Linked DNA regions of Bdellovibrio bacteriovorus. The protein of the gene in region 1 binds, or shares a complex with, the protein of each later gene. Links are inferred from orthologs where the notes say so. Each region holds a gene or a part of one and is shown on either strand. Other genes may lie near its edges.

Region 1 (7,606 bases):
CGGCGTCCGGTCCGTCCAGATTCAGGGACGGACAATCTTGGATATTAGATTAAAATCAGTTGCAGCTTTTGCCCCAGGTGTTGGCGGTTCTATCACCCACACCAATGTGCAAAGAGGCGCTGCCATAGTGACCAATCGCACGCAGGCGTTTGGCTTTACGCATTTTGCAAAGCTCGCGGAAGGCGCGGTCCGCTTCACTGTTGCTGGCGAAACGAACGTCGATGGAAGTTCCGTACGGATGGCGACCGGCGGCCCCGCCGACGTTTTTGTTGTAGGGCTCAGGTCTCCACCAGTTGTAGATCTGGCTGATTTTAAGGCCTTTCGCAGAAAGATCCTGAAGGATGCGCACACCCGCGATTGGATATTTCCAGGTGCTTTCATCCGGGTGAATCAGGTTGTGCGCCTGGGACGAACCGTAGGTGCAACGGAATGTGTTCACACTGCGTGGATTCGGACGAACCAGCTCATCACACCAGGAAGAGCCGTTGGTCTCTTTGGAGCATTTTGCAAGGAACTCTTCTTTTTTGGACAGCCCCAGGTTCACTTGCTTTTTTTGTGACGTGGAAGCTTTCACACAACCCAGCGCCTGAATGTCTTCGCTGATGGCTTCCGTAATGTCGTTGTGAATGTGATCGGCGATATCGTGACTGTCTTCGACCGTGGTGTCTGTGGGGTCGGTGATATTTTGGGAATCGTTTTGTGCTGAAGAAGTGCTGGAATAGTTCTGGAAGTCTTCTGATCCGCCCTGACATCCGATAAGAGGCAAGCCCAGAGCGACGATCATAGTGATAGCGTGATTCTTAATTTTCATCTGATCTCCTTCATTGCGTTTTCGCAAGGAAGTGTCAGCCTACAATGCTTACATATTTTTCATAGACAGGACCCTCTCGTTCTGGAGGAAGGGTTAGTAAAAAGCGAGGCAGCTTTAAATAAGCGCATCCAGTTCAGAGAATACTCTGAAAGAAGATTTGTCTTTTAGCACAGGACCAACCCCTTCAAGACCAAAAGAGGTATAAAGTTCAAACACCAAGGAGTTTTCATGAAGCCACTGCTGTTGTGCTTACTGTTGTTCTCTTCCACGAGCTTCGCCTTTGCCGCAGATCTGCCGGTGGTGGATCAAGTGGACATTCCCCGCTATATGGGAAAGTGGCACGAGATCGCCTCGATTCCTCAATCTTTTCAAAAACAATGTGTGAGTAACACCACCGCAGAGTACGAACTACTGACCGACACCAACGAAGTGAAAGTTCTGAATTCGTGTCAGACCGCCAGCGGCGATCGCAGTCAGTCTGAGGGCCGTGGCAAAGTCGTGGATCCCACGACGAACGCCAAACTGAAAGTGACGTTCGTAAAAATTGGCGACCGCTGGATTTACATTTTTGGAGGAAAGTACTGGATCATCCGCTTGGATGAAAACTATCAGTTCGCGGTGGTGGGCCACCCAAGCCGCGATTACGGCTGGATTCTGTCACGCACTCCGGATCTGCCCGCCGCGACACTGAAGGACCTGACGATATTTTTGCAGGACAAGGGATATGATCCCTGCAAGTTCCTGACAACCCCGCAAGACGGAGGACTTACCGAACAGAAGCCGCTTTGCCAACTGTAGGCGGTAAACTTTCAAGCTCGCGAATCAGATTCTGGTTGGCGAGTTCCCATTCCGGCTCTTCGTCATCCATCAGGTCTTCGGTCAGCATACGAAGCACCGAAAATAAAATCCAGTCCGCCAGCTCCCCGGCCTGAACCGAAGTTTCGGGCCACAGGTGCCGACCCACGAAAGCCCTGGTGGGCGCGAGCTTGGCGTGATCTTCGGTCATAAGATGTTGCCACTTGGGATCAGGATCAGAAGAAAAATCACGCATCCGAATATAGTTATATTGAAAGTCATCAAGACCATCGTGATAAAGCGCTTTCACCATCGCCCGGCGGTCATTGAAGTGATACACAGCCAGCACATCAGCAAAGAATTCCGAATACGCCCCCATGCGCGAACTGATGTGACGAAACTCGGGCGAATAGTAAAGCGCCGTCGAATCACCGACAAAATTCACATCCGAAGCCCCTTTTAGAATTGCCAGCTTGCGTGCCGAAAGATCATCCAGCTTTGCAAAAAGATTTTTATACTCATCCCCGGCCGACTTGCGAAGAGCCTCGTGGAAAATCGCATGACCATATTCGTGAGCCGCACTGACGTACAAATTTGAAAGCGGCACTTCGTAACTGCGCCCGTACTTTCCGTAAAACAACATACGATAAGGCACCTGCACGATAGAGCCGTTGTCAAAGCTGGCATTATCAGAAGGCCCCCCGATCACAAGATTCACGGAGGCGGTGGATTGAAAGGTCTGAGCCATTTCATTGAAGATGTCAGACAGACTTGCCGCCAGTTCACAGTCCTGGTGCTCGAGAAAGATCACTTCACGAACTGCACCGTTTACGCCTTTGCAGGAACCCACAGTGGCCGCTTGAACCGGAGAAACGGAAGAAAGAAGAAGGGAAATAAAAAAGCTCAACATGCCCGGAAATATAGACACGTTGAGCTTTATTCGAAATAGGCGTGGAAAGAATTACCCTATTTTACCTTAACTTTAATCTTGGCGTTGGTTTTAGAGCGGCAAGTGGATTCCATCGCAACGGTGGAGCACTCCATTTTTCCGCAGCTCAGGGTCAAGACACGGTTTTCTTTGTTCAGATCTTTGGTTTCAGCTTTCCAATCGGCGCAGGCTTTTTTCCAATTCACACGGGCTTCTTTCAGGAGTGGAGCTGCATCGCCTTCGATTTCGTCTTCGCTTTGGATGACTTCGTACTCGTTTTGAGTTTTAGAGCCTTTTTTGATTTCGATGGTGGTGTCGCCATCAGCCGGGATGTCTTTCACGCCGACGGATTGAGCAAAAGCAAAGGAGCTGATCAGGGACAGGGAAAGGATCAATTTCATCATAGGATTCACCTCGGTAAGTTGAATAATCCTCGCGCAAGGAATGAGGAACAGCAAGCAACGACCCACCCCAACAATTCCCAGTTAACCCAACAATTCCCAGTTAACCCTCTCCCCCGCTCCCCATCCCCGGGGGGAAAGGGGCCAAGCCCCAAAAAGGCGGCGCCGAAGGCCAGCCAGAAAAACCGCGGCGCCCGCAGGGCCAGCCAGAAAATCCCCAAGCACCACCGCCCAGTTATCCCATTCCCCAGTATTTTCGATAGCTTCGGGTATTTCAGTTAGTTTGGGAGGGGAACCCCCGAAGGAGGGCCTCTGGCGGGGCCCGGACGGCCCGAACCGGGGCCCCGCCCCGGCGCCAGCAGAGCCCGGACGGCGTGCCCGACGAAGCGGGGTTCCCCTCCCAAACTAACTGAAATGCGCGGCGAGTTATCGAATGTAATCCCCCCACCAATGGGATACATCCAGCGGTGGCCGGGTCCCATACAATAGCTCTCTTGACGAATCCCGCTAGGTCCGGAAGGAAGCAACGGCACTCGAGGGACTATGTGATATGGGGTGCTCGGCCACTTTTTTTCCTGTTTGTGATGAGGGGTGGGTTTTGTCTTATCAGGTGATTGCACGCAAATGGCGTCCCCAATCATTTACCGACGTTGTCGGGCAAAATCATATTACCCAAACACTTTCCAATGCCCTTAAAAACGGTCGCTTGCCTCACGCCCTGCTTTTCACAGGTCCGCGTGGTACAGGAAAAACCTCTTCCGCTCGTATCCTTGCCAAAGCCCTTCGCTGCCCGAATGCCCAGAACTTTGTTCCGTGCAACGAGTGCGATTCCTGTAAAGAAATCGCAGGGGGTTCCAGCATCGACGTGATCGAAATCGATGGAGCTTCCAACAACGGTGTGGATGCGATCCGTGAGCTTCGCGACACTGTGGCTTTCATGCCTTCCAGTGGAAAATACAAAATCTATATCATCGACGAAGTGCACATGCTTTCCACCAGCGCCTTCAACGCCCTGTTGAAGACATTGGAAGAGCCGCCTTCCCACGTGGTGTTCATCATGGCCACCACCGAAGTGCACAAGATCCCGCAGACGATTCTGTCCCGCTGTCAGCGTTTTGATTTCCGCCGTATCTCCACCCGCTCTATCACCGAGCGCCTGAAACTGATCTGTGATCGTGAAGGCGTGACAGCGGATGATGAAGCTTTGTGGGTGGTGGCTCGTCAGGGTGATGGATCCATGCGTGACTCGCAAAGTTTGCTGGATCAGGTGATCACTTTTGCCAACGGTCCTTTGACCCGCGCCAGTGTGGTTGAAATCCTGGGACTGACGGACCGGGCTTTGCTTTTTGAAACTTTGAACGCTCTGATTGATCGCAACTCTCAGGCGGTTTTGAAAGTGATTGAGAAAATCGCTGCGGCCGGTTTTGAGCCGCACTTGTATTCTCAGGATCTTTTGGAAATGATCCGCAACCTGCTTCTGATCAAGGTGTCTGAAGCGCAAGCCAGTCAGATTCTGGAAATGCCGGATTCTGAACTGCAGGCTTTGAGCGAAATGGCTCAGCGTCTGCCGGAAGAGGACATCCACATGCTCTTCGACATGGCTTTAAAAGGCGGTTCGGACATTCCTCGCGCCCAGGATCCTCGCATTGTGCTTGAAGTGACTTTGCTGCGCATGGCTTCTGCTCCCAAACTTGTGGATCTGAAGACTTTGTTGCAAGGCGGATCTATTCCCACTCACAGCGCAGGTGGGGCCAGGCCCTACGTTCCGCCGGTAAGCCTTCCCGTAAAAGGACATGATCGCATCGAGGAATCCCAGAAGGTTCTTGATGGCCCGACCGGCCTTGAGGCGATGAAGGCAGCGCTGAACAAAGCTTCTTCCGCGGCCTCTTCCCTGAAATCAAATCCCGCACCAGTGGCAAAGCCTGCGGCGACCGCACCGGCCGCTCCGGTTCCGGCAGCTCAACCAACTCCGGTTGTTGAAAGCAAACCGAAAATTGCCTCTGGTTCCACCTCTAAAGAGCGCTGGGTGAACTTTGTCGAACTGCTTCGCCAGGACGACGCTTTGTTTGCAGCAAAAGTGGAAAATTTACTGTTTGTTAAGGAAGAGGGAAAGCTGATCAGCCTTGGCGTTCCTGTGAAATTGGCCTTCCTGAAAGACCAAATGGCTGACGCCCAAGTGCGCAAAAAACTACAGGGATTTATTGATTCGTACTGGGGTGCTGGGTATTCTTTTGAAGTATTGATGAGTCGTGATCAGGTCGGCGAATCCGCCCAAGCCATCCAGCAGAAAAAAGTGCAGATGGCCGAAGAGGATCTGCGCAACAAGATCATTGAAAACCCGATGGTTAAAGCCGCTCAAACCGTGTTCAAGGGACAGATCAAGTCCATCGTTGAACTGAACAAGCGCGGCCACTAAAAAAGGAGATTTTATGAAGGGTATGCCCGGCGGAATGGCCCAGCTGATGAAGCAAGCCAACCAAATGCAGATGAAAATGAAGAAAGCCCAGGAAGAACTTGCAAAAGTTGAGTACGAAGCGACTTCCGGTGGCGGCGCTGTAAAAGTAAAAGTGAACGGCGACCACTTGATCACTGCTTTGACCATCGACCCTGAAGTTTTGAAAGCTGGCGATGTTGAGATGCTTCAGGACATGATCCTGTCTGCAACCAACGAAGCAGTTAAAACAGCCCGTGATACTTCCGCTAAAGAAATGGAAAAAATCACTGGCGGCCTGAATATCCCAGGAATGTTTTAATTTAGATGTTACACATTAGCGCCCTTGAAAAATTAGTCCACGAGTTGAGCCGTCTGCCTGGTATCGGGCCAAAGACTGCTCAGCGTCTGGCTTATTACATTCTGCGCACCGGGAACGAATACCCGGAACGTTTGAGTGAGGCGCTTTTGCGCGTCAAGGCTGAAGTTCACGACTGCCCGACCTGCTTCAACTACACCGACACCGATGTCTGCCGTTATTGTGAGGATTCTCACCGTTCCGACGAATCCATCTGTGTCGTGGAAGAACCATCCGATATCATGAGAATTGAATCTTCGGGCGCGTTCCGTGGCCGCTACCATGTTTTGCATGGGGCGATCTCTCCACTGGAAGGCATTGGTCCTAAAGAATTGAAAATCAAAGAGCTGATCGACCGAGTTGAAGACGGTTTGAACGGCACGGGTCCTGCGATCAAGGAAATCATCCTTGCATTGGATGCGGACCTTGAGGGCGACACCACCATTTTGTACCTGGCGAAGCAACTGCAGGGCAAAGGCTTGAAACTTTCTCGCATTGCCCATGGAGTTCCTATTGGCAGCGACATCGATTTCGTAGATGATAGAACGATGGGTCGCGCCCTGCAAAACCGCGTGGAGCTGTAATGTCCTTTATTAACTACAATGCCAAAGAAATTCACTGCAAAGTCGTGTACTACGGCCCCTCCTTGGGCGGTAAAACCACGAACATCCAGTGGGTTTATCAAAAAACAGCAGAGGACCAAAAATCCAAGCTGGTGGCATTGAATACGGACATTGAGCGCACCTTGTTCTTTGACTTCCTGCCACTGAACGTCGGTGACATCCGTGGTTTTAAAACCCGCTTCCACCTGTACACCGTTCCGGGTCAGGTTGTTTACGATGCTTCCCGCAAGCTGATCCTGAAAGGACTGGACGGCGTGATCTTCGTGGCGGACTCTCAAATTGAGCGTATGGATGAAAACTTAGAGTCCCTGCGCAATCTGGAAAGAAACTTGGAACAACAAGGCTATGACATCCGCGAAATCCCGCTGATCATGCAGTACAACAAGCGTGATTTGCCGAACGTGGCGTCCCTGGCAGAGCTTAGAAGCGCTCTGAACCCTTATAACGCCCCTGAAATCGAAGGCTGCGCTTCTGAAGGCCGTGGCGTCTTTGAATCGCTTAAAACCGTTTCTAAATCCATTATCAACGTGTTGAAAGGTGGCACCACTCTATAGAGTTTGGCCGTCAGGGCTGGGCTTTTGTGGGGTTGCATTTCGTTCTCTTCGTGCTATATGAGGCCCATCTGTATTCATTTGGGTTACAATAGGCCCGAGGTAGATATGTCTTATGATATTGCTGCTGATATTCAGCGCCTGAAAAAAGAAAAAAACGCCGTCATTCTGGCTCACTATTATGAAGATGGTGATATTCAGGATATCGCCGATTATGTCGGTGACAGCTTCTATCTGGCGAAAATGGGCCAACAAGTTCAGCAAGACACCATCCTGCTTGCCGGTGTTGTGTTCATGGCTGAAAGCGTGAAGATCCTAAATCCCACCAAAACAGTTTTGGTTCCGGACATGGAAGCCAGTTGTTCTCTTGTTAAAGGCGCGCCTTACGATCAGTACCTGGCTTGGCGCCGGCAGCACCCGGACGGGATTGCGGTGACTTACATCAACTCCAGTGCGGAAGTGAAATCCATTTCTGATGTGATCATCACTTCTTCCAATGCCCAGCAGATCGTGGAATCCATTCCCAAAGACCGCAAGATTTTGTTCGGACCGGATCAGCATCTGGGTCGTTGGTTGATGAAAAAACTGAATCGTGAATTTGTCCTGTGGCCAGGGGCGTGCGAAGTGCACGTGCTGTTCAATGCCAGAAAACTTCACGAACTGATTGCCCAGCACCCGGATGCGGTGGTGATTGCGCACCCGGAGTGC
Region 2 (7,426 bases), 2.6 Mb from region 1 along the record:
AGTCACGACTCTGTTGAGTCTGGAGCGCTTATTGATCACCATAGAGACATGAAAAACTCCATCCGTCTGGCCACCTGCTTATTTTTTGTGCTGCTGTCCTCCTGTACAACTCAGGAGGGAACCATCAAAAAGCTCGCGTTGGAGCTGGGGGAAAAGAAGTTCCAGGAGCAGTTGAAAATCGAAGCGGATGATTCCATCAAACAATCCGAATGGCTGAACAAGTCCTATCAGGAATTCATGCTGAAAAAATCCGAAGTGGAAGTGGTGGAGGTCAAATTTCTGACCGAAACCAAAGCCACCGCCGTCGTGGTGGTGAACACCTATCCGCCGTCCTTGCGAATGACCCTCGCCCGCATCGCGGGTGGAATGGATCCGGGCCGCAGTCGCAGTTTCAACTTTGCTGAAGCCGTTAACGGGATTGGCAAGCAGATCGGGAAGACCCCGGAAACCCTTGAGCATCCCCTGATCATGTACAAGTTCAATAAAACCTCGGCCGGAACTTGGGTTGTTGAGTTTTAAGGGGTCCCACGCCTCAGCTCGAACTGGTGGCGGGCTAGGGCTCGCCGTCTAAGCCTTAGACAGCAAAAAATCGAGAAATCATATAGTTAGCATTGCTAAAAGCCCGGTCCTGGGATTGCATTTTTCACAGCTCAATATGAAAAACGTAGTTCGCTCCCTTACCTTTGCGGCATTGCTTGTCTCAACTTGGGTCCCTGCCTGGGCCGAAGATCTTTCGTCTATTGAAACGGAAGTCGTAGAGAGCACGCTTGAAAAAGCGCAGATCGCCCAACAGGACAAGTTGCTGATCAAGGTCGGCAAGGGCGAGCAGATCTACGAATTTGAAACGACCCCGGATCGCGAGCTGATGAAAGAATCTTTGGGTCTGAAGATCCCTGAGAAAGTCCGTGAACAAATCATCGCCCGTGGTGGTTCTGTGGCTGAAACCGACCCTTTGGAACCATTTGAAAGTCTTCCTGAAGACCGCCGCAAAAAATTCCATGAAATGCGTCTGATGTTTTTGACGAATGCTGCGCGCATTCTGAATTCCACCAAATTTGTGTACGGTGCCGGAAGCCTGGTGGGCGACGGTCTGAGTTTTGTGAAAATCAAAGTGAAAAAAGCCTTCGGGAAAGAGACTGTTGTTGAATCCCAGGCGCAAAGAACCTTCCAAGTGCGCAGCCAGCAGGCTGTGCAAAGCATTCTGCGCGGGTTGGATTACAAGTTGTGGTCTCAGGCGCCACTGGTGATTGATTCCAATGAATTTGGTTTGAGTGTTTCTGCGGGTATTCTGGCCGAAGCCGGGGTTCTGCGCAAAGGGGGCGGTGGAGCTGACGAAGTGGGCTTCAGCATTGCCTTTAACAAAACCAAAAAAGCTTTTGTGTTTGAGATCTTCCACAACTCTGAAAAGTTCGACAATACCAAGGCCGCGATCACCGTGATGGGCGTGGTTGGTAAAGCCGGTATTACCATGGGCCGTCGGGATGGCGCTGAGACTCTGAAGGGGACTTCGTTCTATCCTCCGGCAATTCCTGGGTACAGCACCTCGTCCCCTGAGTTCTTCTCGTCGGGGTTGAGCTCCAGTCTTGGCTTCCCTCCGCCACCGTTGGCGGACCTATTGACGTTCACCAACCGCTTTGAGCGCCAGGCCTTGATCCGCATTACCGTGTCACCGCTGGTCAAAGGATTCGTCAGAGTCCAAATAGGCGATGTGAAGGGCTCTGTGCGCCTTGTCGCGATGCGATTTGTTGACGTCTACCGCGCAATATCTGACAAAGTCCACGTAGGTGGACGCCGTGCGTGCGGTCCTGTATTCAACTAATCTTTCTTGCGGTGCAAAATGAAATTTATCGTATTTGAGGGGCTGGACGGCTCCGGCAAAAGTTCTTTGATGGCGGCGTTGGAGCGTGAGCTGCAAAAAAGAGCCATCAACTTTTTGCGCACCCGTGAGCCCGGCGGAACCCCGCTGGGTGATGAAATCCGCAATATGATTCTGAGAAAAGAAGGTCCGGCACCAACCCCGCGCACGGAATTGCTGCTTTATGAAGCCAGCCGTTCCCAGCACGTGGATCAGGTGATCCGTCCTGCTTTGGCTGCCGGCACCTGGGTTTTGTGTGATCGTTTTTCTGCAAGCTCTGTTGCGTTTCAAAGCGGCGGGCGTGCGATCTCGGAAGCTGATGTGGTGATGTTGAATAGCTTTGCCACGGGTGGCTTGAAAGCTGATGTCACGGTGCTGTTGGATCTGTCCGTGGAAGAAAGCCGCCGTCGTCGTCAAGGGCGTGGGGCAGTCACGGGTGAAACGGAAGACCGCATTGAATCTGAAGCCGATACTTTCCATGAAAACGTTCGCCAGTCCTTCCTGAAGCAGTCCCGCGAGGACGCCGCTTCGTGGATCGTGCTGGATGCGCGTGAAACCCCGGAAGTTTTGTTTAAACAGTTGTTGCAGTCTTTGACTGAACGAAAAGTTCTGTAAGGACGTCGCTATGGCCCGCATGCTGGATTTCGTCTTAGGACATCAGGAAACAATCAAAAAGATGGTCGAGTCTTTCGAAAACGGAAAGCCCGGCCAGACTTTTTTGTTTGTCGGTCCCGGCGGCATCGGCAAAAAACTGACAGCGATGGGCATGGCCCAGGCGCTGTTGTGTCCTTCCAGTCCGCGTGGTTGTGGCAAGTGTCCCTCCTGCTTCCGGATTCCTCAAGGTTCGCACGAAGGTCTGAAGGTGATTGCGCCGTCGGGTGCCAACATCAAAATGGAACAGGCCAAAGAAATTCTGGAGTTCCTCAGCTTAAAAAGTCTGACGGGCAATCGCGTGATCATCATTGATCAGGCGCAAACCCTGAATCCGCAAGCGGCCAATTCACTGCTAAAAACTTTGGAAGAACCCCCTGAAGGCACGTTCTTCTTTTTGATCGCTCCGAGTGTGGCGGGGATTTTGCCGACGATTCGTTCCCGGTCCCGCATTGTTCAATTCCGTCCGTTGACTCAGGAAGATTTGGGGAAGCGCGTGAAAGCACCAGCCTGGGCTTTGAAAGCGGCGGGGGGCAGCTTTGAAAAGCTGGCTCAGTTGCAGGAAGGTCCTGAACAAGAGGTTCGCGAAAAAGCAGTCGAGCTTTTGACCTTGTTTATTCAGGATAACGATTTCCTGCTGAATGAACTATGGAGAACCGAGTTCAAAGACCGCGCACAAGGGCAGCGCATAATTTCTTACTGGGTGGGCTTCCTGAAGGATGCTATTTGCCTGCAAGAGGGTGCCAAAACTCAGATTGTGAATCTGGATCAGGCGCCGCTGATCAAGGTCCTGGCAGAGCTGGAGCGCCCACGAATTCTGAATTTGATTCAGAAAGCGCTGCAGGTGGAGCAGGCCTTTGCTGCCAATCGTGATCCACAGCTGATCATCGAAGAGTTCTACGTCACGTCCAGAGTGTAAAGCGCATTGTCACAATCCGTGGGGACTGTTATACTTCCCGTATGGAATGGATCGATATTCACGCACATTTGAATATGCTCGAAGAGGGTGTTGAAGCCGCTATCAACAATGCGAAAGCCGTGGGCGTGAAGAAGATCATCACCATCGGCACCCAGCCGGAAGACCATCCGATCGTTCTGGACATCGCCCGCAAATATTACCCGGAAGTGTATTGCACACTGGGCGTTCACCCTCATGACGGTGGCACCTATACAGAAGCCGCCGGCAAATTCATCGAAGAACATGTCACTGAGCCTTGTGTGGTGGCTGTCGGTGAAATCGGTCTGGATTATTATTACGACAATTCCCCGCGTGAACTTCAAAAGGAAGCCTTCCGCGCACAGCTGGAAATCGCCCGCCGAACCAAAATGCCGGTGGAAATTCACACCCGCGATGCGGAAGAGGACACCATCGAGATTTTAAAAGAATTCAAAGGTGAAGTGAATGGCCTGATCCATTGCTTTACCGGCACGGAATGGCTGGCTCGTCAGGCTCTGGATGTGGGATTTAATATCTCCATCAGCGGCGTGGTGACTTTCAAAAGTGCCGATTCTTTGCGCGAGACAGTGAAGATGCTGCCGCTGGACCGTATCCATGTGGAAACCGATTCACCGTTCCTGGCGCCGATCCCAATGCGCGGGAAAAAGAACACGCCGGCTTATGTTATTCACACGGCGAAGTTCGTGGCTGACCTTAAAGGGATCAGCCTTGAACAATTGTGTGAACAGACGCGTATCAATGCTCTGAAAATGTTCCCGAAAATTCAGTGGTAGCTTGCAGCAACTGAGCTCGCGTGGTTTTGATCCACGGTGCAAAGGGTGCCACCTTGGTGGCCTGGGCGATGCCAGCACAACTGACCTGTCCGTTCGGCAGGCGTTTGCCATAGACTGCGGAATTGACCCCGATCACTTTTAGCACGCCGTTTTCATGTGAAAACTGCGGCCCGCCAGAATCCCCCTGACAGATGAACACCGGAACCTTTGAATTCAACCAGTAACGGTCGCCGTAGCGATTGAACTGGGAATCAATCTGCATGACGCCGCGGTGAAGCTGCCCCAGATATGCAAAGAGGTCTTCATTGGGCTTACCGGTATAGTCCTTAGAGCGCCCAAAGCCATAGACGTAAACACTTCGCCCGGAATAATTCCCTTTGGTGTCGGTGTCGATACTGACGGTGGAATAGCCTTCCGGAATCCCACCATCAAAGGTCGCAATGGCGATGTCATGATCATAAAGTTTGGTGGAGTTAAATTTTGGATGGTGTTTGTACGCCAGTCCCCGGCGGGTGGTTTCTCGCACCAGCATCTTGCGGCCGAAGATTTCATAGTTGTTCGTGAAAACGATATTGAATCCCGTCATGCCTTTGATGCTGTCATCAAAGCAATGTCCGGCGGAAAGCACCGTCTGCGGGGCGATCAGGGTGCCGGTGCAAAATGCCAGAACCTGATTATGTCTGTTGACCATCTCAATCAGCACCACACTTCGGGCGGCTTGAGTGCCGCGTTCCCGAATCGGGTCTCCGTTAATAATTCCGGTTTGGGACGTGTCTGCAGGCTCTTCCGCTGCGGGCCCGAAAGAACGTGGGCTGCAGGCCGTCAGGGCGAGGGTCGCGGCCAAGGCGGCAACCAGGGTTGTTAGGGCCGGGGAGGGGCTTTTAAATGAATTCATGGGGTGACTCCTTGATGTGATCCTCAATTGCTATCGCACCCTTTGCGGGGTCACCCGTTTTCTTTCTGAAAGCTGCAAAAACACAGTTCCCATGAGGACTTGGGAGCGCCGCCGAAAAAGGACCTGCTGTCTAATTCTGAGTCAGTAAAAAATGCCGAGCTCAAAATTAGAGCTTATTTAGGAACCATTGTGGAGGCACGAACTTTGGAATAATTCGCTCTGTCTATTAAAACAGGAGCGTTTCCATGAAGAACACACAATGGGTGGCGGGTTTGCTTGCCGCTGTGACTTTGATTCAGGCCTCAGCTCACGCTGAGATTATTTCGGACCTGCCGGGCTTTGAGGACGGTGGTTCTCAAGGACAGACGTTCCGTCCGCCTCCTCCGCCGATGCCCAATGAAGGTGTGACCCGTCAGTATACCGACGTGGCGAACCTGGATCAGATCAGCCGCAAGTCCGGCGGTGAAGCCTATCGCTTTAATCTGGTGCAGCCGACAAACCTGAAGTATCTGGAACTGACCGTGCAATCCAGCCGTCTGAAAATCCATGAAGCGACCGTGATGACCGTGGGTGGTCAGCGCTACATGATCCGTGAGTTCCATAACAGCAATGTTCTGGAGACGGGCACCCAGTTGACGTCTGAAAACCTGAATATCAATGACGACATTCGCACTATTGAGCTGCGTATGGAGTCTTATTCCCATGCCGCGACGATTTCTTTGAAAGCCGTGGGGGACAGAGCTGTTCCTCGCATGTCTGTGCAGCGCCCGGTGATTGTGGCCCCGCCGTCGCAGCCGAATCGTCCGACTCAGCCAACTCAGCCAAGCCGTCCGGTGGACACTCGTTTGAGATCCGGTGACGTGGTGGTGTCTGTAAGTTCTCAAGGCAAATACTATGACGGCCGTGTTGTCGAAGTTTATGGCAATGGCAAAGTCCTGGTTCGTGACGAGGACGATGGCAAAACCTACGTTCGTGATATTTCCTCTGTGGGTAAACGCATTTCCTGCGCTTCTAACGGCCTGTGTGAAGGTGAGGAGGTCATGGCCTATCCAGTGGGTTCTCAAGCCAAGGCCTATGTGGGTAAGATCATTGCGATCTATTCCAACAACATGGTGAAGATGCGTGATGCTGATGATTCCAAGGACTATTTCCGTGATATCAAGGTCATTCATCGCCGCTTGAGCTGCCTGGAGTCCCTGTGCGTGAAAGACCGCGTTCTTTCCCGGTCGGGTGATGGCACGAAATACTATAGTGGCGTTATCGATGTCATCTACTCCAATGGTGTGATCCTTGTGCGTGACGATGACGATGGTAAGGTTTACTCCCGTACAAAAGAGATCGTCTTTAAGTCCGTGCAGTGCCACAGTTCAGGTCTTTGCATTAAAGACCGTGTGATGTCGAAGTCCGGTGACAAGTACTACTTCGGGTCCGTGACGGGTGTTTATTCCAATGGTCTGATCTATGTGCGCGATGACGATGATGGTAAATCCTATGCACGTCAGCACAATGTCGTATTTAAAGAGATGAAATGTGCCAACGGGTTCTGCCGCGGTGATCGTGTTCTGTCCACTCTGAGCAATGGCCGCTACTATGCGGGCCGTGTAGAAGGAGCTTATGCCGGTGGCTTGATCTCGGTTCGAGATGACGACGACGGTAAGGTGTATCTGCGTCCTCATACGGTCTTGTCCCGCGCAAGATAATCGGAAGTGCCCCTGGGCGCCCCCTGTCCAACAATGAGACAGGTGACCAGCTTTAAAACAAATTTATCGGTGTTTGAGGCCGCCCGCAGGCGGCACGAACCTTGGATTACTGCCTGCGGAACCAAAACAGTATGGAGTCTTTATGAAACGTCGGTTGATTGCCACTGTGCTTGCGACACTCTCCATGATGCAAAATGCTCATGCAGACATTATTTCGGACCTGCCGGGCTTTGATGATGTCGGTGGCGGCATGGAATTCCCGCAGCCACCGAAAGAGCAAGGGACAGATACAACGACCACGACGACGTCTTCAACTGCCACGTCCACCGTGCAGCGCCAGTACACGGGCGAGGTTCAGGTGCGCGAGATTTCCCGTAAGAAAGACGGTGAGATCCGCAAGATCACTCTGGCAGAGGCTTTGACTTTGCAAAATATGGAAATCAAAGGGCGTAATGCCCGCGTGAAAATTCACGAGGTGACTTTGATTCTGGCAAATGGCCAGCGCTCGGATGTTCGCGAGTACCGTAACGCCGCTGTTTTGGATATCAACGCCACGGCGTCTTCCGGCAATCTGAATTTGAACCAGAAAGTGAC

Evidence for each region. Proteins that work in one complex are often made in the same cells at the same time.
Region 2: the proteins of dnaX (region 1) and B9G79_RS13415 are in contact, whole or in part, in a cryo-EM structure (PDB 8GIZ), measured with the Escherichia coli proteins. The link is inferred for Bdellovibrio bacteriovorus from one-to-one orthologs.

Annotation. Positions count from the first base shown.
Region 1 is NZ_CP020946.1:205,297-212,902, reverse strand. The notes cover bases 2,960-5,942. They hold dnaX (DNA polymerase III subunit gamma/tau), read left to right. Parts: upstream 2,960-3,533; coding sequence 3,534-5,351; downstream 5,352-5,942. Other genes in these bases: recR (recombination mediator RecR), read left to right, coding at 5,694-5,942; B9G79_RS01025 (YbaB/EbfC family nucleoid-associated protein), read left to right, coding at 5,365-5,688. In the rest of the region: B9G79_RS01055 (hypothetical protein), read right to left, coding at 56-811; B9G79_RS01050 (lipocalin family protein), read left to right, coding at 1,040-1,609; B9G79_RS01045 (hypothetical protein), read right to left, coding at 1,578-2,516; B9G79_RS01040 (hypothetical protein), read right to left, coding at 2,573-2,938; more of recR, read left to right, coding at 5,943-6,308; GTPase MglA, read left to right, coding at 6,308-6,901; quinolinate synthase NadA, read left to right, coding at 7,007-7,606. UniProt on the Escherichia coli protein: Part of the beta sliding clamp loading complex, which hydrolyzes ATP to load the beta clamp onto primed DNA to form the DNA replication pre-initiation complex.
Region 2 is NZ_CP020946.1:2,799,074-2,806,499, reverse strand. The notes cover bases 1,650-4,452. They hold B9G79_RS13415 (DNA polymerase III subunit delta'), read left to right. Parts: upstream 1,650-2,480; coding sequence 2,481-3,425; downstream 3,426-4,452. Other genes in these bases: B9G79_RS13405 (S1 family peptidase), read right to left, coding at 4,200-4,452; B9G79_RS13410 (TatD family hydrolase), read left to right, coding at 3,467-4,237; tmk (dTMP kinase), read left to right, coding at 1,838-2,470; B9G79_RS13425 (hypothetical protein), read left to right, coding at 1,650-1,819. Outside these bases: B9G79_RS13430 (hypothetical protein), read left to right, coding at 49-519; more of B9G79_RS13425, read left to right, coding at 656-1,649; more of B9G79_RS13405, read right to left, coding at 4,453-5,132; B9G79_RS13400 (beta-sandwich domain-containing protein), read left to right, coding at 5,378-6,832; B9G79_RS13395 (beta-sandwich domain-containing protein), read left to right, coding at 6,975-7,426. UniProt on the Escherichia coli protein: Part of the beta sliding clamp loading complex, which hydrolyzes ATP to load the beta clamp onto primed DNA to form the DNA replication pre-initiation complex.